One region of the Acidovorax sp. GW835-FHT14G06 genome, then DNA from elsewhere that is predicted to be linked to it. Evidence: riboswitches for the same ligand, from Rfam matches in the RefSeq annotation. Region 1 holds a riboswitch; the other holds the start of a gene.

Evidence for each region. A riboswitch is a leader RNA that binds a small molecule or an ion and turns the genes downstream of it on or off. The one in region 1 is predicted to bind glycine.
Region 2: linked by a shared signal. The riboswitch ahead of AC1Q64_RS17130 (D-amino acid dehydrogenase) and the one ahead of gcvT (glycine cleavage system aminomethyltransferase GcvT) in region 1 are both predicted to bind glycine.

Annotation. Positions count from the first base shown of each region.
Region 1 covers NZ_JBXAGA010000001.1:124,569-134,416, reverse strand. The annotation lists gene gcvP (aminomethyl-transferring glycine dehydrogenase) at 1-2,850, opposite strand, end outside; gene gcvH (glycine cleavage system protein GcvH) at 2,971-3,345, opposite strand; gene gcvT (glycine cleavage system aminomethyltransferase GcvT) at 3,432-4,574, opposite strand; glycine riboswitch at 4,624-4,752, opposite strand; glycine riboswitch at 4,766-4,871, opposite strand; gene AC1Q64_RS00565 (TRAP transporter large permease) at 4,877-6,154, opposite strand; gene AC1Q64_RS00560 (TRAP transporter small permease) at 6,151-6,645, opposite strand; gene AC1Q64_RS00555 (TRAP transporter substrate-binding protein) at 6,771-7,742, opposite strand; gene AC1Q64_RS00550 (Lrp/AsnC family transcriptional regulator) at 8,210-8,668, shown strand; gene AC1Q64_RS00545 (LysR family transcriptional regulator) at 8,918-9,829, shown strand.
Region 2 covers NZ_JBXAGA010000009.1:122,824-132,671, forward strand. The annotation lists gene AC1Q64_RS17115 (rhodanese-like domain-containing protein) at 1-628, opposite strand, end outside; gene sorT (SorT family sulfite dehydrogenase catalytic subunit) at 850-2,064, shown strand; gene sorU (SorU family sulfite dehydrogenase c-type cytochrome subunit) at 2,187-2,510, shown strand; gene AC1Q64_RS17130 (D-amino acid dehydrogenase) at 2,564-3,883, opposite strand; glycine riboswitch at 3,979-4,090, opposite strand; gene AC1Q64_RS17135 (2-keto-4-pentenoate hydratase) at 4,319-5,101, shown strand; gene AC1Q64_RS17140 (YXWGXW repeat-containing protein) at 5,186-5,641, opposite strand; gene AC1Q64_RS17145 (YXWGXW repeat-containing protein) at 5,798-6,250, opposite strand; gene AC1Q64_RS17150 (hypothetical protein) at 6,418-6,819, opposite strand; gene AC1Q64_RS17155 (ABC1 kinase family protein) at 6,816-8,147, opposite strand; gene AC1Q64_RS17160 (DUF2867 domain-containing protein) at 8,134-8,709, opposite strand; gene AC1Q64_RS17165 (TetR/AcrR family transcriptional regulator) at 8,706-9,560, opposite strand.

The sequences.
Region 1 (9,848 bases):
CACGTTGTCCACGCGGCCCACGGGCGACCAGTATTTCGACTGGCGCAGAGCAGCCACGGGGTAGGCGGCTGCTTCGCGGGTGTAGGGGCGGTTCCACTCGCCGCTCAGCAGGCTTTCTGCGGTGTGCGGCGCGTTCTTGAGCGGGTTGTTGTCCTGCGGCAGCGCGCCGTTTTCGATCTGGCGGATCTCTTCGCGGATGGCAATCATCGCGTCGATGAAGCGGTCCAGCTCGGACAGGGTTTCGCTTTCGGTGGGTTCCACCATCAGCGTGTTGGGCACCGGGAAGCTCAGCGTGGGCGCGTGAAAGCCATAGTCGATGAGGCGCTTGGCCACGTCTTCGGCCATCACGCCGCTGGTGTCCTTGAGGTGGCGCAGGTCCAGGATGCACTCGTGGGCGACGTGGCCGGGCTTGCCGTCCTTGCCCTCGCTGGCGTACAGCGTGGGATAGTGGTCCTTGAGGCGGGCGCTGATGTAGTTGGCGCTCAGGATGGCCGTCTCGGTGGCTGCTTGCAGTCCTTCAGCTCCCATCATGCGGATGTACATCCAGCTGATGGGCAGCACGGCGGCATTGCCCAGCGGGGCGGCGCTGACGGCACCCACGCCACCCGCCACGCCTGCTGTGGCGTGTCCGGGCAGGAAGGGCACCAGGTCTTGCACCACGCACACGGGGCCCACGCCGGGGCCGCCACCGCCGTGGGGAATGCAGAAGGTTTTGTGCAGGTTCAGGTGGCTCACGTCGCCGCCAAATTCGCCGGGGGCTGCCACACCCACCAGGGCGTTCATGTTGGCGCCGTCCACGTAAACGCGGCCACCATGGCTGTGCACCAGGGCGCACAGCTCCTTCACGCTGGTCTCGAACACGCCGTGCGTGCTGGGGTAGGTGATCATCACAGCCGCCAGGTTGGCGCTGTGCTGTTCGCACTTGGCTTTCAGGTCTACCAGGTCCACGTTGCCATTGGCATCGCAGGCAGTCACCACCACCTGCATGCCCACCATCTGGGCGCTGGCGGGATTGGTGCCGTGCGCGCTGCTGGGGATGAGGCAGATGTTGCGGTGGCCTTCGCCACGCGACTCGTGGTACCCCTTGATGGCCAGCAGGCCGGCGTATTCGCCTTGCGAGCCTGCGTTGGGTTGCAGGCTGATGCCCGCATAGCCGGTGGCCTGGCACAGCCAGGCGCGCAGTTGCTCGTCCAGCTCCTTGTAGCCCACCAGCTGGTCAGCGGGGGCGAAGGGGTGCACGTTGGCAAACTCGGGCCAGGTGATGGGGATCATCTCGCTGGTGGCGTTGAGCTTCATGGTGCAGCTGCCCAAGGGGATCATGCTGCGGTCCAGCGCCAGGTCCTTGTCGGAGAGCTGGCGGATATAGCGCAGCATGCCGGTTTCGGAATGGTGGGTGTTGAAGACGGGGTGCGTGAGGTAGCTGCTGGTGCGGCGCAGCTCGGTGGGGATCAGCGACTCGACGCCCTTTTCAAACGCATCGAAGGTGGGCAGCGCCTGGCCGTCCTTGGCGAAGATCTTCCACAGCAGCTCGATGTCGGCGCGCGTGGTGGTCTCGTCCAGCGAGATGCACAGGTACTCTTTGAAGTAAATCCGCAGGTTGGCGCCGAGGCTGATTGCCTTGGATGCTATGGATTGTGTAGCGTTTTGAGTATGCAGACTCACGGTGTCGAACGCGGCCTGTGCACTCACAGGCGCACCCAGCTGCTGCAGCCCTTGCGTGAGGATGGCGGTGTAGCTGGCCACGCGCTGTGCAATGCGCTTGAGGCCTTCGGGGCCGTGGTACACGGCATACATGCTGGCGATGACGGCCGGGAGCACCTGGGCCGTGCAGATGTTGGACGTGGCCTTTTCGCGGCGGATGTGCTGCTCGCGCGTCTGCAGTGCCAGGCGGTAGGCGGGCTTGCCATGCACGTCCACACTCACGCCCACCAGGCGGCCGGGCAGGCTGCGCTTGTATTCATCGCGGCATGCCATGAAGGCGGCATGCGGGCCACCAGCGCCCATGGGCATGCCAAAGCGCTGGGTGGTGCCCACCACGATGTCTGCACCTTGTTCACCGGGCGGGGTGATGAGCGTGAGGGCCAGCAGGTCGGCGGCCACGATGAAGGCAGCTTGCTTGGCGTGCGCCTTTTCCACATCGGCGCGCAGGTCGTCAATGCGGCCGCTGGTGGCGGGGTACTGGGCAAGCACGGCAAAGTAATCGCCATTCAGCAGAGTGTTCCATTCCTCGGCCGAATTGGCCAGGCGCACCTCCAGGCCCAGGGGCTTGGCGCGGGTCTGGATGACTTCAATGGTTTGCGGGTGGGCGTCGCCTGCCACCACAAACACGTTGCTCTTGCTCTTGACCGAGCGCTTCGCCAGCGTCATCGCCTCGGCGGCTGCGGTGGCTTCGTCCAGCATGGATGCGTTGGCAATCGGCATGCCCGTCAGGTCGCACACCATGGTCTGGAAGTTGACCAGGGCCTCCATGCGGCCTTGGGAGATCTCAGCCTGGTAGGGCGTATAGGCGGTGTACCAGGCGGGGTTTTCCAGGATGTTGCGCAGGATGACGCCCGGCGTGTGCGTGCCGTAGTAGCCCTGGCCGATGAAGCTCTTGAGCAGCTGGTTCTTGCCCGCGATGGCCTTGAGTTCTGCCAACGCTGCGGCCTCGGTAAGGGGCGCAGGCAGGTCCATGCCCCGGCTGCGTGCAATGGAGCGCGGCACGATGGATTCGATGAGTGCGCGCCGCGAGGCCTCGCCGATCACCGACAGCATGTGCGCTTCGTCGGCTGCGTCGATGCCGATGTGGCGTGGCAGGAATTCGGTGGCGTTTTCAAGCGCGCCAAGGGGGGTGGCGGATTGCATCAGCATGGGGCAGTCTCGTAGGTCGCAGCGGGTTGGGGGCAGTGCCGGGGTAGGGCGCTTGCACATGGGTAGTGCGCAGGCAGGGCAGGGCATGGCACGGCGCCATGCCCTGGAGAACGATCGGTGTCAGGCGTTCTTGGCGAACTCGGTGTACGTGGCTTCGTCCAGCAAGGCGTCGAGCTGGCTGGCATCGGCCAGCTTGACCTTGAAGAACCAGCCAGCGCCCAGCGGGTCGCTGTTGGCCAGCGATGGGTCGGCACGCAGGGCTTCGTTCACTTCCACCACTTCGCCGGTGACGGGCATGTACACGTCGGCGGCGGCCTTCACGGATTCGACGACACCGGCCACTTCGCCCTGGGTAAAGCTTTTGCCCACTTCGGGCAGGTCCACAAACACCACATCGCCCAGCGCGTCCTGCGCGTGAACGGTGATACCCACCACCGAGGCGTTGGCATCAGCGGCGTTGATCCACTCGTGGTCTTTGGAGAATTTGATCGTCATGGGAAGCTCCTCAAGCAAACGGGATAAATAAAGGAATCAGCAATGTAGCGGGCGCGGACCGCATCTGTGCGCTGCCGCCCGCGAAATCAACCGCGAAAGTAGTTGGCTGGAACGAACGGCATGGCGCGCACTTCCATGGGCACGGCCCTGCCGCGCACGATGGCATTGACGCGGGTGCCAATGGCCGCAAAGGCGGGCGCCACATAGCCCATGGCCACAGGTTCGTTCACCGTGGGGCCCAGCAGGCCGCTGGTGACTTCGCCGATCTTCTGGCCATCGGTGCTTTGCAGTTCGGTGTGTTCGCGCACGGGCACACGTTCCAGCGCGACCAGGCCGACACGTTTGCGGGGCAGGTTGGCGGGGTTGTCGATTTGCGCCAGCACCTTGTCTGCGCCAGGGAAGCCGCCAGCGCGCGCACCCCCGGTGCGACGCACCTTCTGGATCGCCCAGTTCAGTGCGGCCTCGGGGGGCGTGGTGGTGGTGTCGATGTCGTTGCCGTAGAGGCACAGGCCAGCCTCCAGACGCAGCGAGTTGCGCGCTCCCAGGCCAATGGGTTTGACTTCGGGCTGGGCCAGCAAGGCGCGGGCCAGGGTGTCGGCCTGTGCGGCGGGCACCGAGATTTCAAAACCATCTTCGCCGGTGTAGCCGCTGCGGGTCACAAAGCAGTCGCAGCCAGCAATCGTGAAGTCACCACCGGTCATGAACACCAGCTTTTCCACGCCGGGGGCCAGGCGGGTGAGGGCGGTGACGGCCTGTGGGCCCTGCAGTGCTAGCAGGGCGTGGTCTGGCATGGGCACCACTTTGCAACGCTGGCCGATGCGCGCCTGAATGTGGGCGATATCGGCCACCTTGCAAGCACCGTTCACGATGACAAACAGGGTGGGCTCGCCATTCACCACGCCCTGGTTGAAGAACATCAGGTCATCAATGATCGTGCCCTCATCGGTCAGCAGCAGGCCGTAGCGCTGTTTGCCCACGGGCAGGTCGATCACGTCTACAGGCATCAGGGTTTCAAAGGCTGCAGCGGCACCGGCGCCGATGAGTTTGAGCTGGCCCATGTGCGAGACATCGAACAGGCCCGCAGCACTGCGCGTGTGCTGGTGTTCGGCCATCAGGCCAGCGGGGTATTGCACGGGCATGGAATAGCCTGCAAACGGCACCATGCGGGCGCCCAGTTCGATGTGCAGGGCGTTCAGGGGCGTGGTGAGCAGGGGGACGGTGGCTGACATGGCGGACTCCGGGGCAAATGGGGGCCGCGACCACCAAGATGGTCACGGGATTTGCCCTGCTGTCCGCTTTACCTGAGAGATTCACCGCAGCGCCTTGGCTGGCCGTGCGGTTTGCTCCTTCGGTGGATGGCCTGCACACAGTTTTACTGTGGGGCCATCTCTCTCCAGCAAGGGAACGCCCGCATCGCTGCGGGCGGTTGTCAGTCCTTTTGCCTGAGCGTTCGGCGGGTGCCTGCGCCTTCGGCGGTGCTGCGCGTCCTGAGGACAAGACGGAGCACTCTCTCCTGACCCGGCGATTCTAACTACTTTGCGTAGACCAGATCCCGAAGTGCCAGCGAGATCGATGGCACATAGGTGATGATCATCAGGCACACCAGAATCACTCCGACAAAGGGAAGCAGGTGCTTGATGATCCGGTCCAGCGAGATTCTGGCCACGGTGCATGCCGCGAACAGGTTGACCCCAAAAGGTGGCGTGATCATGCCCAGCGCAAGGTTAACCACCATGATGAGACCGAAGTGCACCGGATCAATACCGAAATGCATCGCTACAGGCGCCAGGATGGGGGCCAGCACAATGATCGCCGCGCTGGTCTCGATGAACATGCCAATCACGAACAGCGCCGCGTTCACGCCCAGCAGGAACAGGGCAGGGGACTGCAGCACAGCCTCCAGCCAGCGGCCGATGGCATCTGGCACACCAGCGCGCGTGATCAGGAACGCAAACAACCCGGCGTTGGCAATGATGAACATGATCACCGCCGACGAGATGGCCGACTTGCGCAGAATGGCGAACAGGTCCTTGAGCTTGATCTCGCGGTAGATCACGACGCCGACGATCAACGCATAGAACACTGCCACGGCCGATGCCTCGGTGGGGGTGAACACGCCGCCGTAGATGCCGCCCAGGATGATCACTGGCATCAGCAATGCCCAGCCAGCCTGCAGCGTGGCCTTGCCAAAGGGCATGCGCCCATCGCCGTCGTTTTTGCCCCAGCCCTTGTACTTGCAGTACGCCCATACAAAGAGCATCAGCGCGCCACTGATCAGCAGCCCCGGGCCAAAGCCTGCGATGAACAGTTCGCCAATCGACACCTCGGCACTCACGCCGTAAAGGATCATGGGGATGGAGGGCGGGATGATCACGCCCAGCTCGGCGCTGGTGGCCTGTAGCGCGGCCGCATAGCTCGTGGGGTAGCCATGCTTGATCAGCGCAGGGATCAGGATGGCGCCAATGGCAAATGTGGTGGCCACCGACGAGCCCGACACGGCCGCAAAGATCATGCAGGTCAGCACACAGGTCATGGGCAGGCCGCCCTGCACGCCGCCGACGATGCTCTTGGCAAACTCCACCAGACGGCGCGAGATGCCGCCAGTTTCCATCAGGTTGCCTGCCAGGATGAAGAATGGGATGGCTGCCAAAGGAAACTTGTTGATGGCTCCGAACATCTCCTTGACGGAGATGAGCATGTTCGCATTGGAGGCCTGGATGCCCAGGATGGAAGCCAAACCGATGGACACAGCCACTGAGACGGTGAGTGCAAAGCACAGCACCATCGTTGAAATCATGACCAAACTCATTGAGCAGTCTCCAGTTCCATACGCAGGGGATCAATGAGGTTGCCGATGATGCCGACCACGCAAAAAAGGCCACCCACAGGCATGGCGAGGTAAGCCCAAAACATGGACATGGATTCCAGCCCGGCCATGCTTTGCACGCCGCCCCGGCGTGCATAGTCCCAGCCATACCAGATGATGATGCCGATGAGGACCAGGGCTGCCAGTGTCACCACCCAGTCCAGCACCCGTTTGATGCGCGGCGGACTCCAGCGGTACAGCACGTCCACACTCACCATCGCGCCCTGGCGAAACGCGGCCGGAATGGCCAGGAACACCATCCAGATCAGGCTGAAACGGATGAGTACTTCGGTCCATTCAGCAGGCTGCTCCAGCACAAAGCGGGTCACGATCTGGAACATGCCCAGGGCCGAAGCCAGGGTCAGCATGGCGCAAGCGCCCAGCATGGCGATGAAGGTGGTCCATCGCTCAAAGGTAAGAAAAGCGTTTTTCATGGGGCGGTGCCAACCATGGGTAGGTGGGGGGTGATTAGAACCATCGATCGTTCAAGAATAAAAACGCCCGATAGCGCAATGGCTACGGGCGTTATAAGCTACAAAGGTAATAGCAATGAACAGGATTATTTGACGTCGCGGATCTTGTCGATGGCAGCCTTGCCGAACTGCTTTTCAAACTCGGCGTTGACGGGGGCCAGTGCCGCCACAAACTTGGCCTTGTCCACGTTGTCGATCACGGTCATGCCCTTGGCGCGGAGGTCGGCCACGCCCTTGGCGTCGTCTTCGTCCACGCGTGCACGGTTGGCCTTGGTGCCTTCTTTCGCGGCATCGATGAAGGCCTGCTTGTCCGCCGCCGAGAGCTTGTCGAATGCGGCCTTGTTCATCACGAAGATGCAGGGCGAGTACACGTGGCCGGTGAGCGTCAGGTGCTTTTGCACCTGATCGAACTTGGCCGAGATGATGACGGACAGCGGGTTCTCCTGACCGTCCACCGTGCCTTGTTGCAGCGCCGTGAACACTTCAGGGAAGGCCATGGGCGTGGTGATGATGCCGAAGCCCTTATAGGCGGCGATGTGCACTGGGTTTTCCATCGTGCGCATCTTCAGGCCCTTCAGATCACCGGGCTCCTTCACGTCGCGCTTGCTGTTGGTCATGTGGCGGAAGCCGTTCTCTGCCCAGGCCAGCGCCTTGAAGCCCTTGGCATCGAACTTGGACAGCAGGTCTTGACCGATGGGGCCATCCAGCACGGCGCGGGCATGCGCCTTGTCGCGGAACAGGAAGGGCACATCCAGGATCTTGGTCTCCGGCACAAAGTTGGGCACCGGGCCGGTGGAGCTGAATGCCAGCTCTTGTGTCCCCAGCTGCACGGCTTCAATCGACTCGCGCTCGCCACCCAGGGCGCCGTTGTAGAAGGTCTGCACCTTGTAGCGGCCGCCCGTGCGTTTTTCGACTTCTTTGGCAAACGTGTCGATGGCTACGCCCTGGTGGGAGTTCTGGGCCGTCGAGATGCTGATGCGCATGGTGGTCTGCGCGGCAGCGGTGGCCACAAAGCCGAGCGCGAGGCTCAGGCCAACGACGAGTTTGGTCAATTGCATGGTGTCTCCTGTTGGTGGTGGGTCAGGGGAGATGTGTGCGCTGCGACCCCTTGCGGAGCCTTCCCTGACCTCGCTCAAATTATGGTGCGCCCGTCAGGCTACATGCATCGGGGTTTGTGCTGGTAAGCGTGCTTATTAACTGGGCAGACAGGCGTTTGCAGTTGCATTGGCGACACCCGTGGTGTTGAGCGTGTCCACGGTAGCAAATAGCCCGCATTGCCGCAGGCTGGCGTCAGTGCCCGCGCCTTGGCTACTGATCGCCTGTGTCGATGGGGGCTTGGAATGCCAAGGGCCCCGTACTGGCGGTAACCAGCCGGGGCCTTGTCAATTTGTGCGCTCCGGTAAGAGCGCCTTGATGGAAGAAGTATGCGCCGGGTACTGTGGATGAATTTGCTGAATTTGGCGCAATATTCTGCATTGGCAGAATAATTTTCTGACTTTACGAGATTTAATGAATAATCAGACCGATGGATCGATTGGATAGGAAAATTCTCGCTGTGCTGCAAGCCAACGCGCGCGCCAGCCTGCAAGAGATCGGGCAGGCCGTGGGCCTGAGCCCTTCACCGTGTTGGGGTCGTATCAAAAAGATGGAAGAGGCGGGGGTCATCCAGGGCTATACGGTGCGCATCAATCCTCAGTCGCTGGACCTGGCCGACACTGTACTGGTACAGGTCACGCTCGATAGCCATTCGGACAACACGCTCGAAAAATTTGGCGAGACACTGGCCAGCATTCCCGAAGTGATCGAGGCGCATCTGGTCTCTGGCGACTACGACTACCTGCTGCGCATCGTCGTCAAGGACACCCGTGATTACGAGCGCTTGTTGCGCGAGAAGCTTTACAAGATCAAAGGCATACGGCACAGCCGATCCAGTTTCGTGTTACGCACCCTGAAGAAGGCGGACTTGCCTCTGTTCACGGGGTAGAGCAGTTTTCTGGTGCCTGGTTGGGTGTTGCAGCTTCCTTGCAGAAAGCTGGCGACGCGTGGTTAGCGCTTGCACTACAAGCGTGCCGGTCGGCGTTATGCAGTTGAAATGCGGCGGCACAATGGCTCCCATCGCGCTGATGGCAGAACGGACGAAAACGGGCGATCCCGGTTCTGCGCACCATCGCAGTGCACCCGTTTGGGCGGTGCGCTAAGCCCCCCCTGGGCACAGAGACCCCCGAAGAAAACCATGAATCTGCGTTTTGTCGAAGCCTTCTACTGGGTCGCCTCTCTCAAAAGCGTGACGCGCGCCGCCGAGAAGCTGTTCCTGACCCAGTCTGCCATGTCCAGCCGCATCTCTGCGCTGGAAGAAGAGCTGGGCGTGCTGTTGCTGGACCGGCGCGACAAGCACTTCAAGCTCACGGTGGCCGGTGCCCGGTTTCTGGTGTATGCCAAGCGCATGCTGGAGCTGCAGCGCCAGCTCAAAACCGAGATGGGATCAGGCGGCCCTTTGGAAGTATCGATTCGCCTGGGTGCCATCGAATCGGTACTGCACTCGTGGCTCATTCCGTGGGTAGAGCAGCTGCGCAAGGACAACCCGCTGCTGGAGCTGGAGCTGACGGTAGAAACCACGCCCGTGTTGCTTGACCAGATCCGCCGGGGCACGCTCGATGCCGTGTTTGCCGCATTGCCTGTGTCGGCTGATGGCATACGCAGCCAGGCTGTGACGCCCATGGAGATGGTGTTTGTGGGTAACAGCAAGACGCATCGCAAACGACGCTATGCGCTGGAAGACTTTGCTGGCGCCGATATCCTGACTTTTCAGCGCGGCTCGCAACCGCACGTATCACTGCTCGACACGCTGCGCCAGGCCCAGGTGGAGCCGCGTTGTGTGCACACCATCTCGTCGATTTCTGCCATGGTGCAATTGGTGCAGGGCGGCTTTGGTGTGGCCACGTTACCGCGCCTGGCTGTGCAGCGCCTGCTCGCATTTCCGGACTTGCGTGCGCTGGCTTGCGACACCGCACTGCGGCCGCTACCCATCCATGTGAGCTACCGCGAAGACCCCTCGTCTCCGGCCATGGAGGCTGTCGTACGTTCAGCCCTCGACTTCATCGAGCAGCAACAAGCTGCACCAGCCCGCAAGCCGCGCAAAGCCTGAGCCCTCACATCAGCGCGGC
Region 2 (9,848 bases), on a different contig from region 1:
CGGGCTGCGACGTGGCCAGCACCCGCGCGATGCCGGGGTGCGCCGCAGACCATTCGGCCCAGTCGTCCTCGCGCACCACGGTGGCGTCTGCCGTGCCCAAGGTCAGAGCGGTGAGGCCCGCCTGTGGGAATTTTTCGTATTGCACGGCGCGCAGGTCCTGGAACGACAGTCCTGCCTCGTTCAGCATGCCGCGCGCCATGTAGGTATAGACCGAGTCCTGCTGGGGCAGGTAGAGCCTGCGGCCCTTCATCGCAGGCACTGCCGCCAACTGCTGCAGCCCGACCAGCAGGTATCTGTCTGATTTTTGCGTTGCGCCCACCAGTTCGTAGCCGCGTTGCAACGCAGACGCCGCCACCTGGGCAGGGCCAATGAAGATGTCATAGCCCGCGCTGCGGGTGGCGCGCATCACGTCGGCCATATCGTCGCTGGTCGTCAGTGCCACCGACTGGCCCGCGGCTTTCGACAGGCCCGTTTCGGCAGCGGTGCGCAGGATGGAATGCGCCGCCTTGCGGGCGGTGGGCTCCACGGCCACGATGGCCGTCAGCTGGGCCTGTGCTGCGCTGCAACCCAGCCATAGGACAAGTAGCAGTCCCAGCGGGCCTCGGGTCGGTATTCTGGTGGTGTTCATTGCGCTGCTCCTCTCCCCAAAACAAAGCGCGAATATGCCCACGCCCCCCGCACCTGCGTACGAATGTTTCCGATCTTTTGTTCTTGTTACTTCTGCTAACGACGCCGTGCGTGCGGCAGGAGGAGCGGCCGCACAGAATGCGGGCTGACCCGATCCCCCGTCCCTGCCCAATGGCGAGGGGCCACAAGGTTTTGTCCACCCCACTATTTGGAGACGTTTCCATGAAAGATTCGATGACCCTGCCGCGCCGCCACATGCTGGCCGGAAGTGCTGCCGCCCTGAGCGCGCTGGGCCTGGCCGGATGGACGGGCAGTGCGCGGGCCCAGCAGGCCGCAGCCTCTGCGGCCAAGCCGCTGCCCGCCTATGCGGGGTGGAAGTCGCCGGATGCATTGATCGTGCACAGCAGCAGCACCCTGGAGACACGCCGCTCCGCGTTCGGCACCAGCGTCATCACGCCGTCCAACCAGCTGTACGTGCGCAACAACCTGCCTGCGCCTGACGCGGCCATCCTGGACAACCGCGACGCGTGGACGGTGTCCGTCGAAGGAGTCAAGAGCCCGCGCAGCCTGACGCTGGCGGAGCTCAAGACGCTGGGCGTGGAAACCGTGGCCACCGTGCTGCAGTGCTCGGGCAATGGCCGGGGCTTTTTCCCCAGCAAGCCCAGCGGCACGCCCTGGTCGGTGGGCGCTGCCGGTTGTGTGGTCTGGAGCGGTGTGCCGCTGCGCAACGTGGTGGCCGCCCTGGGCGGGCTGGCCGATGGTGCCGCCTACCTGACCGGCACGGGGGGCGAGAAGCTGCCCGAAGGTGTGGACCCGCTGTCGGTACTGGTGGAGCGCTCGGTGCCCGTGAAGGCGATGGACGACGCCCTGCTGGCCTGGGAGATGAACGGCGAGCCGCTGTCGCTGGCGCATGGCGGCCCGCTGCGGCTGGTGGTGCCCGGCTACCAGGGCGTGAACAACATCAAGTACGTCAAGCGCGTGGCGTTTACCAGCGCACAGTCGCAGGCGCGCATGATGTCGCACGGCTACCGCATGTCGCCGCCCGGCAGCAAGGCCAGCCCCGACCAGCCTTCGGTGTGGGAGATGGGCGTGAAGTCGTGGATCAACGGCCCCTTGCCCGACAAGGGGGCACTCAAGCCCGGACAGGTGCAGGTGCATGGCGTGGCCTTTGGCGGCACGCGCGGCATCAAGGGCGTGGAGGTGTCGGCCGATGGCGGCAAGACCTGGTTGGCGGCCAAGCTCATCGGCCCCGACCTGGGCCCCTTTGCCTGGCGGCAGTTTGCGCTGCCCGTGCGCCTGGAGGCGGGCACCCATGTGCTGGCGAGCCGCGCCACCGACACGGCGGGCAATGTGCAGGCCGAGCAGCGCGAGGAAAACCTGGGCGGCTACAACAACGCCAGCTGGCGCGACCACGCCGTCACCGTGACCGTGGCATGACATCGCTCCCCCCTGAGGCGCTTTACGCCTTCCCCCCGAAGGGGGGACGCCACCCGTGGCCTGGCAGAGCCAGTTCCACGGTGGCACTGGCGTGGGTGCGCGCCGCTATCGGACGGCATCGGATGCCGCAAGGCGGTTTGCTGGTAGGGCTAGCGTTACTGTGGGCGGGTGCCAGCTGGGCCGCCGAGCCGGCCGAGCTGGCGCGCGGCAAGGAGCTGTTCACCAAGATCCAGCCCGCCTGCGCGGTGTGCCACACGCTGCAGGCCGCCGGTGCCGAGGGCCAGGTGGGCCCGGTGCTGGATGAGCTGAAGCCCGACGCCGGCCGTGTACTGCGTGCGCTCAAGGCAGGCATCGGCGTGATGCCCTCGTATGCCGAGCGCATGAGCGAAAAGGACATGTTGGCCGTGGCACAGTTTGTGGCGCACGCCACGGCCGCGGCCAAGTAGGCGCGGGCTTTCGTGGCGGTTGCAGCGCTGCCTCGCTGCAACCGCGCGCTGCTTCAGGCCGCAGTGCGCGACGGCACCAGCGCCGCTCCTCCTGCGCGCCCCTGCAACCCCTGGAACGCAAAGTCCACCTCGGGCACGCGGCCGCTCACGATGTCGGCCAACGCCTTGCCCGAGCCGCAGGCATGGGTCCAGCCCAGCGTGCCGTGGCCGGTGTTGAGGAACAGATTGCCCATCTTCGTCTTGCCGATCAGCGGCACGTTGCTGGGCGTGGCGGGGCGCAGACCGCTCCAGAACTGGGCCTGGGTCGTGTCGCCCGCGCCAGGGAAGAGTTGCTCCACGCGCCGCACGATGGCCTCGCAGCGCACCTGGTTCAGGTGGCGGTCATAGCCGTTCAGCTCGGCCGTGCCGGCAATGCGCAGGCGGTCACCGCCGCGTTCGCTGGTGTAGCGCGAGAACACGAGCTTGAACTCGTCGTCCGTCAGGCTCACCTGGTGCGCCTTGCTGGCGTCCTTGACCGGCATGGTCACCGAGTAGCCCTTGGCCGGGTAGATGGGCAGCTGGATGCCCAGCGGCTGCGCCAGCAGCGGGCTGAACGAGCCCATGGCCAGCACAAACGCATCGCCGCGCACGCGCTCGAAGCGGCCTTCGGCATTGGTCACTTCCACGTGGTCGATGCGGCCACCTGCCTCGCGCAGCGCGGTGATGTGGTGGCCCATGCGGAACTGCACGCCCGCCGCCTCGCACAGCTTGGCCAGCTCGCGCGTGAACTGGTTGGCGTCGCCGGATTCGTCCTCGGCCGTGTAGGTGGCGCCGGCCAGCTGAGGGCGGATATGGGCCAGGGCAGGCTCGATGCGCACGGCCTCATCGGCGCTGATGACCTGGCGCTCGCAGCCCAGGGCGCGCATCTGCTCGGCCGGGCCCAGGGCGCCGTCGAATTCCTTGGCGTTGGTATAGAAGTGCAGGATGCCCTGCGTGCGCTGGTCGTACTGGATGCCGGTGGCCGCGCGAAGCTGCTGCAATGTGTCGCGGCTGTAGGTGCCCAGGCGCACGATCTGCTCGATGTTGTGGCGCGTGCGCGCCGGGGTGCAGTTGCGCAAGAAGGACAGACCCCACAGCCACTGCCGCATGTCGGCGCGCAGGCGGAACAGCAGGGGGGCGTCCTCTTTGCCCAGCCACTGCAGCACCTTGAGGGGCGCGCTGGGGTTGGCCCAGGGCTCGGCATGGCTCACCGAGATCTGGCCGCCGTTGGCAAAGCTGGTCTCGGCACCGGGCGCACCCTGGCGGTCGATGACGGTCACGTCATGGCCAAGTTGTTGCAGGAAATAAGCCGAAGTCACGCCGAGCAAGCCGGCGCCCAAAACGATCACGCGCATGATTTTCAAAGCCTTTCTGGGCTCTGGCGCTAGAACAACATGCGCTGGCAGCTATGGATTTAATAGCGAACAGCTGGCGCATAAATGCCCTAGCTGCCGCTCCCCCTGTCCTTGGTACCTGAGAGATTCACCGCCACCCACCCGGGCTGCGGCTTGCTCCTTCGGTGCGCTTCGCGTTGCGCGAAGCGGCTCTCCAGACGGCTTTGATGAATGGTGCAGTACGGGACCTGAGCGTGTATGGGAGTTTGCGCCTTCGGTGCAGCGGCGGCCTGTGGCTGCCGTGCTCTCCTGCGAGGCCGATTCTAGGGGCCAAGCCTGCGCGCAAGATCGACTCCGGCGGCTAATGGGGCGCAATCGTTGCTGATGCAGCGGGGCGTGGCCGTTGGTGAAGGTGCCGATAATCCGCCGACCCCTTGTCCCATGGAGAGTTTTGCCATGTCCCCCACCGCTTTGGATCCTGCCGCCAGCGCCGCCGTCATCACCCAGGCCCGGGAGGGACGCACGCCCCGCCCGCTGGACTTTCCCGCAGGGCTTCGCCCACGCGATGCGGCCGATGCGTACGCGGTGCAGGACGCCGTGGTGCGCGCGCGCGGTGGCATCGCGGGCTGGAAGGTCGGCGCCGCGTCGCCCCAGGCGCAACCCGCGCGCGCCGCGCTCACCCGCGATTCAGTGTGGGTGGCCACAGCGGGTGATGCGGTTGCTCTGTCTGCAGCTGGTTTTGCCGTGATGGGCGTGGAGGCGGAGCTGGTGTACGAACTGGGGGCTGACCTGCCCGCCCGCGCCACCCCCTACAGCGCCGCCGAGGTGCTGGCGGCGGTGGTGTCGGTGCGCGCCGCCATTGAGGTGTGCGACACACGCTTTGCTGCATGGGCGCAACAGGGCGAGTGGAGCCGTCTGGCCGACCAGGCCTGCCATGGGGCATTGGTCGTGGGGGCCGGGGTTGCCGATGTGGCCGCAGTGCAGCCGCTGTTGCAAGGGGTGAGTCTGTCGGTGAACGGCTCGGTGGCCGTGCAGCACGCCACCTGGGGCAATCCGGCGGGCGACCCGCTGCGACTGCTGGTGTGGCTGGTCAACGAAGGCGCGCGCAGCCTGGGCGGGTTGCGCGCGGGGCAGTGGGTGACCACCGGTTCGTGCACCGGCACCGTGCTGGTGGCGCCGGGTACTGAAGTCGTGGCGGACTTTCCGGGGCTCGGTCAGGCTGCGTTATTGCTGCGCTAGCTGCGATCGCTGCTAGCGCAGCTGCAGCTGCTGTAGCTGAGGAAGGGCCTGCTTAGCGCACGGATCGTGCTTGGGGCCGGTCCATCAATTGCGGCGCGGGTTGTCCGGCTGGCTGTCACGGCGGTTGGGCACTCCGTCGCCATCGCGGTCCCGGTCGTTGCGGTTGGAGATGCCGTCACCGTCGCGGTCCCAGCCACCGCGTTGCATCTCCCACCGGCCTTCGCGTTCGATCCACTGGGGTTGGCGGTATTGGTAACCGTTGCGCGCCTGCACCCAGTGGCCGCGCACCCAGTGGTGGCGGTTGCCACGCCATTCCCAGTGGCCTTCTTCCCACACCTGGCCTCGGCGAGGGCGGGGCATTGCTTCATTGCGCGGAGGGGGCGGCGCAGGAATCACCTGGTACGTGGGCGCAGTCTGGTAAGTGCGCTCGGGTTGGCCGGACTGAATGATGACGGTACCCTGGGTGGCGGCCTGCGCAGGAGCGAAGGCCAAAAACGCCATCAGGGCGAGGGAGGCTGCAGTGAGCGGGTGGTGGGCCATGAGTGTCTCCTGTGGATGGTTCGATACGGAACCGGGTGGGACGATGGTGCACGGGTATCCGGCGCCGCGCTGTAGGCGCGACGCCGCCCCTGGCGTAGGCGCAGGGGGGCGGTCTGGGGCGGGCCTGAGCGCCACCGTGGGCGGCTGCCCCTCGGCTTAACGGCGGTACGGGTTGTCCGGGCGGTGGTCGTAGCGGTTGGGCACGCCGTCCCCGTCGCGGTCGCGGTCATGGCGGTTGGGTACGCCGTCGCCATCACGGTCCCAGCCGCCTCGCTGCATGTCCCAGCGGCCGCCGTGTTCAACCCAGCGGGGCTCTCGATAGTGGTAGCCGGGGCGGGCTTTGACCCAGTAGCCCTGCATCCACACATGGTGGTGGCCACGCCATTCCCAGTGGCCGGGAACCCATGCCATGCCGCGGCGCGGGTGGGGAACCGCTTCGTAGCGGGGAGGGGGCGGAGCCTGGTATTGCACGCGCACCGGGGCGGGTTGCTGGTAGGCGGGTGTGCCAGCCTGGATGACGACGGTGGCGCTGGTCTGCGCCTGCGCCGCGCTCGCGGCGCCCAGCGACAGCAGGGCGATGGACACAGCGGCAAGTGCTTTGCGGGCCATAAGGGTCTCCTCAGAAATGATTCCTTGCGGAACCGGAGACTTCATGGTGCACAGGCTGCGTCAAGCCGGTGTAGGCACATTGCGAAGCTTTGTGAAGTTGTGTTGCCGACTTCGGAGGCAAACGGCCACTGCGAGACTTTTGTCACGCCTGCAGCGTGTGAGCGGCGTCAGCGCCACCACACCAGCGCCGCAATCACCAGCAGTGCGCACCAGGCTGGGTGCCTGCCGTGGGTGGCGCAGAACACCAGCACGCCACTGGCCAGCGTGGCAATGCCCACCACATCCGCGGCCCAGGCGCCCAGGGCAGCGTCCCAAGGCGCGGTGCCCAGGCGCCAGAGCAGGGCGCTCAATGCCCAGCACAGTACCGAGGCCACATGCCAGGTGCCCCACAGGATGCGCAGGTGTGGGGTGTGCAGCACCTGCTGCGCAGCGCCCGGCTCCACGCGCCCCACCGTTTGGCGCCCCTGCGTGCGCAGGCTGCGAAACAGCAGAAGCTCTCCGAGCACCGAATGGGCCGCGCCCACCAGGGCCAGTCCGGCTGCGGCGAGGGTCAGGGCGGTGTTGGTCATGGGTGAATGGTCAGTGCCTCATGTGCCTGGGTGCGCACGCGCGCGCGCAGCTGCGTCAGCAGGTGCATCAGCCCCATCCACATGCGCTCGAACGCCGGCATTTCGCCGGGCACCTGGGCCAGGTGCTGGCCCAGCACGCGCTGGTGCTGGCTGGGGGTGATGGGCGGCGGTGTCTTGGTGCCAAAGTCAAACACGGGCTGGGTGAAAGGCTCCGTCTGCCAGGCCTGCATCTCGGCCAGTGCGGGGGCGAGTTCACTGGTGTAGGCCTGTACGGTCAGGTCGTTGCTCAAGAGCCCCAGCGCCTGGTAGGCCTGCAGCACCTGCGCGTTGCGCGCTGGGTCGGTGTCGGCGCGCAGCAGTGCCGACCACGCCTGCACCACCTGCGTCCTGAATGCGCTGGGCAGGGCGCGCGTGCAGCCAAAGTCCAGCACGCCCACCGTGCCATCGGGCGCGAACAGGAAGTTGCCCGGATGCGGGTCGGCATGCACCCGCCCCAGCACAAAGGTGCAGTGCATGAACCAGTCCCACAGATGCTGCCCCGCCTGGTCGCGTTGCGCCTGCGATGGCTGTGTGCCCAGCCAGGCCTGCAGCGGCTGGCCGGGCAGAAATTGCTGCGTGAGCACCTGGGCCCGCGTGTGCGAGAGCAGGGGCTGCGCCATCACCACGCCCGGCCGGGCCGCGTGCTGGGCGAACCACTGCATCTGTTCAGCCTCCTGCAGGTAGTCCACCTCGCGCAGCAGCGTGGCCTCGATCTCGGTCATCACGCTGTCCAGCACGGCATCCGCAGGCAAAGGCATGTCGGTGTGGGCCAGCGCGCGCAGCGCGGCGCGCATCAGTTGCATGTCGCTCGCAATGGTGGCGGCAATGCCGGGGTACTGCACCTTGACGGCCACCGTGCCGTGGCCTGCCAGCTGTGCGCGGTGCACCTGGCCCAGGCTGGCGGCGGCAAACGCGGTGGGCTCGAAATGGTCGAACAGCGCCTCCGGCTCCTGCCCGAAGGCCTGGCGGAACACGCGGCCCACCAGGGCGCGGTTGAGCGGCGGGGCCTGGTGGTGGGCGCGTGCCAGTTCGCGGCGCACGCCGTCGGGCAGCAGGCCCGGGTGCATGCTGAGCAGTTGCGACACCTTGAGCGCTGACCCCCGCAGCTGCCCCAGCGCGCCAAACAAAATGCGGCCCAGCGCTGCCTCGTGCTCGGCCTGCGCCTGGGCCGAGCGCTCGCGCGTGCGGTGCGAGAGCTCAGCCATTCCGATGCGCGCTGCCGCGAGCCCCGTGATGGCACTGCGAGCCAGCTTGCCGGTGCGGGGTGCGTCTGCGTCAGTTTGGGCCATGGTCTGCCAGGCGCTGAGCCGTGCCGCGCGCTATGACACGGTGGATCGGCGTGATCACCGCCATGTAGGCATGGCCGAGTGTGTTGTGGATGTGCACCACCGTGCTCAGCACCACGCGGGGCGTGGCGCCAGGGGTGGCGGGCTGTTTGCAGATGGACACCTGTACGTCCAGGTGTTTGTCGTCCTGGCCCATCACCACTTCGGTGTCGCTCAGATGCCGGATGCGGAAGATGCCGACGCGGTCGCCCACGCGGTAGCTGCGTGCGTTGCGCAGGGACCGGCCGCTGGCAGGCGGGTGGCCGTCGTCCAGCTGGCCCAGGTCTTTCAGGCCCACCAGTCGCACGGCCTTGTTGCGCGCGAACATGAGGGCGCGCGTCCACGCAGGGGTGCGGGCCGCCACGTCCAGCCACGACTGCAGGGCAGAGCGTGTGGGGTGCCGGTCGGCCACTTCGTAGGCATCAAAAAAATCGGCTCCGGGCAGTGTGGCGTGGATGGCGGTGCCGGGCGGCACTTGTGTGGCGCGCGCGGTGGTGGGCGCGGCGAGGGCTGGGGTCGCATTCATGGGGCGCTCTTTTTCTTGCGGGGCGTGGCAGCGCGGGGCTTGCGCGGTGCTCGGGGGGGCTGCGAAGGCGTGGTGGCCGGGCTTGCGGCGGCGGCTGCCATGGGAGCAGGTGCCCTGGCTGTGGGGGCGCTGGCCATGGCCTGCTGTGCCATGTGCAGCATGCCCATCAGGCCGCTGCCGTGTTGCACCATGCGGGCCATCTGGCTGCGCAGCACAAAGCCGCTCAGTTGCAGCACGCGGTTGACCAGCCCGCCGCGCAGCGCCTGCACCAGCACGCCCAGCGACAGGTCCACCAGCTGCGTGGTGTCGGCAAATTCGTCGGAGGTGTCGGCCAGCCAGTAGCTCACCACACCCGCAAGGTAGTCGGTGTAGAGGCTGCCCGCCAGGCCCTTGAAGTCGCAGGGCTCGATCTCGCCGCTGGCCTCTGCCGCTTCCAGAAAACTCGCCACCGCCTCGCGCAGGCTCTGGCGCGCTGCCAGCGGCTCGGCCAGCATCGACAGGGGCGAGCGCCGCGCCAGGCCGCGCACCTGGGCCACGAACTCGCGGTCGGCCAGCAGGCGCTCTAGCACGGCATCGGTCAGGCGCTGCAGCTTTTCTTGCAGGCCATAGCCCGCAAAGCCCGGCGTCTGCAGCGTGTCGGCCAGCGCCTGGTGGGCCACATCGTCCAGGTAGCCCAGCACGATGCGGTCCTTGGTCGGAAAGTATTTGTAGATCGTGGCGTCGCCGATGCCGGCGGCACGCGCGATGTCTTTCATCGTCGTGCCGTCAAAGCCCTGGCGGGTCATGAGGTCCACCGCGCTGGCCACGATCTGGCGGCGCGTGGCGTCTTGCTGCTGGCGGGTGGTTTTCATTCGACTATTCTTAAATTGATTGAATTTACAATTTAAAGAATAGTTATTTCTGTTTGTGACGTCAAGCCACCTCTTGCCGGGCGCAAGGAGGATTTTTGAGGCTTTTTTAGCCCCAGGCGCAGGTATTTCATGCGCCGAAAGCTATCAAAAAGATAGTGAATAAAGGGTGGGTCATGGCACTGCGGACAGTCCCCACACCTGTGGGGCGGCCGCTGCGCTCAACCAAGGGCAGAAGTTGGCTTGCAGCGACGGCTGCCGCTTGCAGGGGCCTGCGAAATCGACAGGAGG